One region of the Clostridium sp. USBA 49 genome, then DNA from elsewhere that is predicted to be linked to it. Evidence: a T-box and tRNA genes for the amino acid it is inferred to sense, from the RefSeq annotation. Region 1 holds a T-box; the other holds one or more tRNA genes.
The links. The T-box of region 1 lies ahead of thrS (threonine--tRNA ligase). A T-box ahead of a tRNA ligase gene usually reads a tRNA of that ligase, here a tRNA-Thr.
Positions count from the first base shown of each region.

Region 2: it has a tRNA-Thr gene. The T-box ahead of thrS (threonine--tRNA ligase) is inferred to sense a tRNA for this amino acid. The anticodon was not compared.

Region 1 covers NZ_FUYD01000014.1:21,017-24,455, forward strand. The annotation lists gene B5D11_RS10935 (NADH-dependent [FeFe] hydrogenase, group A6) at 1-904, shown strand, start outside; T-box leader at 1,163-1,370, shown strand; gene thrS (threonine--tRNA ligase) at 1,456-3,393, shown strand.
Region 2 covers NZ_FUYD01000015.1:10,398-13,836, forward strand. The annotation lists gene polC (DNA polymerase III subunit alpha) at 1-1,944, opposite strand, end outside; tRNA gene B5D11_RS11090 (tRNA-Thr) at 2,115-2,190, opposite strand; gene B5D11_RS11095 (replicative DNA helicase) at 2,398-3,439, opposite strand, start outside.

The DNA.
Region 1 (3,439 bases):
AGGCACTGAATTAATAAATAGGATTAAAAATGGAGGAACATTACCTCTTATGACATCATGCTGTCCTGGGTGGGTAAAATTTGTTGAACATAATTATTCTGATATGCTTGATAATTTATCAACATGCAAATCTCCAAGTGAAATGGAAGGAGCACTAATAAAATCTTATTTTGCAAATAAGATGAATATATCACCTGAAAAAATAGTTGTTGTTTCAATAATGCCTTGTGTAGCTAAAAAGTTTGAAGGACAAAGAGAAGAATTATCTAATACTGGTCTTTATGATGTAGATTATGTACTAACTACAAGAGAATTAGCCAGAATGATTAAAGAAGCAGGAATAGATTTTGTAAACTTAAAAGAAGAACAATTCGATAATCCTTTTGGAGAATCAACTGGTGCTGCTGTAATATTTGGAGCTACTGGAGGCGTAGCAGAAGCAGCCTTAAGAACAGTATCAGAAATTTTATCAGGTAAAGAAATAGATAATGTAAACTATACTCAAGTTAGAGGGACTGAAGGTATTAAAGAAACTTCAGTTGAGCTGCCTGATGGAAGAAAAATAACTGCTGCAATAGCACACGGATTAGCCAACGCAAGAAAAGTATTAGATTCTGTAAGAAATAATGAAAAAAAATACGATTTTATAGAAGTTATGGCATGTCCAGGTGGATGTGTAACAGGAGGTGGTCAGCCAATTGTTGATTCAAAAATAAAAGAAGAAATAGATATAAAAGCTAAAAGAGCTAAAGCAATTTATGATGAGGATGAATCATTTGTCATAAGAAAATCTCATAAAAATCCATATATAATTAAAATATATGAAGAATATTTAAAAGAGCCAAATGGGCATTTAAGTCATGAATTACTTCATACTCATTATGTTAAAAGAAGCAAATTTTAATTTAACATATAAAGTTAAATTTTTATACAATTATATATAAAGATTTTTAAATATTTGTAAGACATTTAAAAATGTTCTAAAATTTTTATAGTATTAGTAGCAGTAAAACTGGTGTTTTTTTAATTGTTTTTGTTTACTTATCAACAGAAATTGTGATATATTAGTATATTATAATAAATTAATCATAACTGTATAAAATTTTTCAAATATGCTTGACAGTGAGTTTTAAAATGTTATAATTACTATAACAAAATATTGATTAATTCTATGATGAGAAGAGTAAGTTCCCCGTAGTTTTCAGAGAGAGGATAAAGAAGCTGAAATTATCCTTAAATGAAAGGGTACTGAAGACCACCTCAGAGAGGCTCTAATAAAGCCCGGTAATTCCGTTATAATTTTTAAGAGAATCATTTATATGATTAATTTGGGTGGAACCGCGGGAGAAGTATGCACTCTCGTCCCATATCTTTAAGATATGAGACGAGAGTTTTTTATTTTGTACAAAATGGTAATTAAACAAAATTTTTAATTAATAAGAAAGGAGAATTTATATGATTAAGATTAAACTAAAAGATGGCTCAGAAAAAGAGTATGAAAAAGGAATATCAGTTTTAGAAGTTGCAAAAGATTTAAGTGAAGGATTAGCAAGAGTAGCTTGTGCAGGGAGCGTAAATGGAAAAACAGTAGATTTAAGATTTAAATTATATGATGATTGCGAATTAAATATTTTAACTTTTAATGATGAAGAAGGTAAAAAAGCTTTTAGACATACAACTTCTCATATATTAGCTCAGGCTGTTAAAAGACTTTTCCCTGAAGCTAAACTTGCCATAGGTCCTGCTATAGAAGAAGGATTTTATTATGATTTTGATAAAGAAGGATCTTTCTCTTTTGAAGATTTAGAAAAAATAGAGGCAGAAATGAAAAAAATAGTAAAAGAAGAACTTCCAATAGAAAGATTTGAACTTTCAAGGGAAGAAGCACTTAAGCTTATGAGCGAAAAAGGTGAAAACTATAAAGTTGAACTTATAAATGATCTTCCAGAAGATTCTATAATATCTTTTTATAAAATGGGAGAATTTATTGATCTTTGTGCAGGACCTCATTTAATGAATACTAAATATATAAAAGCATTTAAATTAACTCAAGTTGCAGGAGCATATTGGAGAGGAAACGAAAAGAATAAAATGCTCAGCCGTATTTATGGGACTTCTTTTACAAAGAAAAATGAGCTTGAAGAATATTTAAAAAAATTAGAGGATGCTAAAAAAAGAGATCATAATAAACTTGGAAGAGAATTAGAGCTTTTTACTACTGTTGAAGAAGTAGGTCAAGGACTTCCGCTTCTTATGCCAAAAGGAGCAAAGGTTATTCAAATACTTCAAAGATTTGTTGAAGATGAAGAAGAAAGAAGAGGATATCTTTTAACTAAAACTCCTCTTATGGCTAAAAGTGATCTTTATAAAATTTCAGGTCACTGGGATCATTATAAAGAAGGAATGTTTGTACTAGGCGATGAAGAAAAAGATGAAGAAGTTATGGCACTTAGACCAATGACATGCCCATTCCAATTTCAAATATACAAAGCTAAACAAAGAAGTTATAGAGATCTACCTCTTAGATATGGTGAAACTTCTACTCTTTTTAGAAATGAAGCTTCAGGAGAAATGCATGGACTTATAAGAGTTAGGCAGTTTACTATTTCAGAAGGTCATTTAATTGTTAGACCAGACCAGCTTGAAGAAGAATTTAAAGGTGTAGTAGACTTAATAAATTATATGCTTGATACTTTAGGCATTAGAGAAGATGTATCATATAGATTTTCAAAATGGGATCCTAAAAATAAAGAAAAATATATAGGATCAGATGAAGATTGGGAAAATACTCAAAGTATAATGAAGAATATACTTGAACATTTAGGATTAGAATATAAAGAAGCAGAAGGCGAAGCAGCTTTTTATGGACCAAAACTTGATATTCAATTTAAAAATGTTCATGGGAAAGAAGATACAATAATAACTGTTCAAATTGATTTCTCTTTAGCACATAGATTTGAAATGACTTATGTTGATAAAGATGGAGAAAAGAAATATCCTTATGTAATTCATAGAACTTCTATAGGATGCTATGAAAGAACTTTAGCAATGCTTATTGAAAAATATGCAGGAGCTTTCCCAACTTGGCTTGCTCCAGTTCAGGTTAAAGTTCTTCCAATATCTGAAAAGTATCATGACTATGTAGATAAAGTAGTTAAAGAACTTAAATCTAAAGGTATAAGAGTAGAGCCTGATTATAGAGCAGAAAAAATAGGATATAAAATAAGAGAAGCTCGTATGCAGAGAATACCATATATGCTTATAGTAGGTGAAAAAGAAGCTTCAGAAAATACTGTATCAGTAAGAAGCCGCAAAAATGATGATGAAGGTGCAGTAGCTTTAGAAGCCTTTATAGAAAGAATTGTTAAAGAAGTAGAAAATAAAGAAAGATAGTTTTATAAAGTTTTACAATTAAGCTCATAAAACTTCTAAGCTTAAA
Region 2 (3,439 bases), on a different contig from region 1:
ACGAGGTTTTTTGTAAAAATAATCTAAATGAGAATAAGACACAAGCTTATATAAATTTTTTAAACCCACATAATTTTTTGCTAATATTATAGCATGATATGTTTTTAATTTTTTATATTCTTCTTTTTTAGCTTCATCGTCATAACCATATGTATCTATATCATCAAGAGTTTTTACTCCTTTTTCTTTGAGCTTTTTAAGCATTATATCAAACACTTTAACTGTAGTATCTACATCATCTAATGCTCTGTGAGCAACTTCAACTTTTATACCAAGATTTTTAGCAATTTTACCTAATTTATAAGTTTTAAAGTCAGGAAAAACTTCCTTTGCTAAAGATAATGTATCTATATATGTAAAATCAAAATCATATCCTAACTCTTTTGCATTATGTTTTAGAAATCCAATATCAAATTCAGCATTATGAGCTACTAAAACACTTCCATTAATAAAATCCAATATTTTTGGAAATACCTTATCTATAGTTTCTGCATCTTTTACCATGTCATAAGTTATATTAGTAACTTCTACAACCCTTTGAGGAATAGGTTTCTCAGGATTTACAAAGCAGCTGAATTTATCTATTACTTTTCCATCTTTTAACTTCATAATTCCTATTTCAGTAATTTTTTCAGTTACAGGTGAAAATCCAGTAGTCTCTAAATCCAATACACAGTAAGTTGTGTCAATACTTTGACCTTTTGAGTTTGTTACAGATGGCTTTTTATCTGGCGCTAAATATGCTTCCACTCCATATATAACCTTCATATCAGGATTATCTCTTCCTAATAATTTATGTGCTTCTGGGAAAGCCTGAACAACTCCATGATCTGTTATAGCAATAGACTTCATACCCCAACTCATAGCTCTTTTAATTAAATCAGTAGCACTAGTCATAGCATCCATTTGGCTCATTTGGGTATGCATATGAAGCTCTACTCTCTTAATTTCTGCATTATCCATTCTTTTAATTCTTTTAATTCCTTCTGTTTCTACTATAGTATTAGCAATAAGTTCTATTTCTCCTGAAAACTTACTATACCCTGAATTCCCGCAAAGTCTAACACCTTTAGCTTTTTTAAGTCTTGATAGTACCTCATCTTCTTCACCAGGCTTTAAAAAAGCCTTACATGTCATAGAACTTGAACCATCATATAAATCAAAAGAAACCAATGTCTTCCCGCTTTTTAATTCTTTTGTTTCTATATTTGATATTTCACCTTCTATAGCTATCCTTCCTTCATCTGGTGTAATATCTGTAATTTTTATTATAGGTTCTTTAATGTTTGCACTTCTTCCTAATATTAAAGACGAATCTCCTCTTTTTATATTCTCTTCTATTTTTGATTCATTCTTTATCTCTGCAGTTTTTTCAGATAATTTAATAACATTATTGTTTGATGATTTAATTTCTTTTTGAATAATCATCATCTCATTTGCTCTTTTTATTTCTTCCATTTTTAATAATTCTTCGTTGCTTATTTTATCAATAAAATTTATTTTATACTCTGTTCCATACAAATTCTTTATAATTTCTTTAATTTTTTTATCATACTTCATAGATTTTAAAAAATTAGACACCGCAATTTTAAAGTTAAAATTTATAGTATTATTATTTATCTCATACTCACTATTAGTTAATACTGCTTTTAATGCAGGATATTTATTTGAAATAAATGATAAAATATTTTTAAGTTCTTCCTCTAGAGGTTTTTTATCAGTTCCATCGGTATATTTTACAGATATTTCAGAATCTTCTAAAGCAAATCTTTCTTTTATAAATTTATTAAAATATTCAAATTCTCTTACTCCAATATATTTATCTGAACTTATTTTTAGCTCTAAACATTTAGTTTTTTTCTTTAATACTACTGCTTCTACAAGAGCAGCAGATATATTTCCGCTCATATTATAATCACTAAAAATTTCATTTATTCTTTTCATTCTTATTCTTTAACCTTCTCCCAAAAATTTTTAGCATGTTATTATTATATAAGATAGGTTATACTTTGTCATGTAAAAAAATAAATATAAATTTATAAAATAAATACTTTAAATAATTATATTTTTAATATTAAAAAAGAGATTGAGTACTCAATCTCTTAATTTTTCACTGGAGCTTCCGATGGGACTTGAACCCACGACCTACTGATTACGAATCAGTTGCTCTACCATCTGAGCTACAGAAGCATATTAAATTTTTCACAATACAATTTTACTACCTATTATAAAAATAATCAACAATATTTAAATTGTTAAAAATAGCTTTAAATTAAAATTTATTAAATTTTAAATATATAGAAAGCATTTTAATATAAAGAGCTGCTTTGAAAAATAATATTTATAATTATTTAGATTCCTTTAATATATTTAAAGCAGCCCTTTATTAAAATTAATTTATATCTCATGAACTACATCAAGATTTCCAAATTTACTGTATTGACCAAGCCAAGCAAGCTTAACAGTTCCAGTTGGACCATTTCTCTGCTTTGCTATTATACATTCTGCTACATTTTTTTCCTCTGTTTCTTTATTATAATATTCATCTCTATAAAGAAACATAACAAGGTCAGCATCCTGCTCTATAGAACCTGATTCTCTAAGATCTGAAAGCATTGGTCTGTGATCTGCTCTTTGCTCTGGAGCACGAGAAAGCTGTGAAAGTGCTATTACTGGACACTGCATTTCCTTTGCTAAAGCTTTTATAGATCTTGAAATTTCTGAAACTTCCTGCTGCCTGCTTTCTGAATTACTACCACTCATAAGCTGAAGATAATCTATAAGTATCATATCTATACCATGCTCAAGTTTTAATCTTCTGCATTTTGAACGCATTTCCATAACAGAAATGCCAGCAGTATCATCTATAAATATCTTAGCTGCTGCTAAAGGTCCTGAAGCTTTAGCTATATTTTCCCAATCTCTGTCATCTAGATTACCTGTTCTAAGTTTTAGCATATCTACATTTGCTTCTGCACAAAGAAGCTTATATGCAAGCTGTTCTTTTGACATTTCAAGAGAAAATATTGCCACACTTTTTCCTGCTCTTAAAGCAGCATACTGAGCTAAATTAAGAGCAAAAGTTGTTTTACCCATAGAAGGTCTTGCAGCAATAAGAACCATATCTCCCTTTTGAAATCCTGATGTTTTTGCATCAAGATCTTTAAATCCAGAAGGGATTCCTGTTATCTCTCCCTTATTATTATAAAGTCTCTCTATCTCTAAAAAACCTCTTTCTAAAACAACATGCATAGGCTCAAAATCTGCTATATTTCTTTTATCTGCTATATTAAATATTTTTTGCTCTGCAGAATCTAAAACTCCTTCTACATTGTCCTGCTTGTTATAACTATTTTCAATTATTTCATTTGACGCTCTTATAAGCTTTCTAAGGATAGACTTATCATAAACTATTTTTATATATGAGGCTACATTGGCT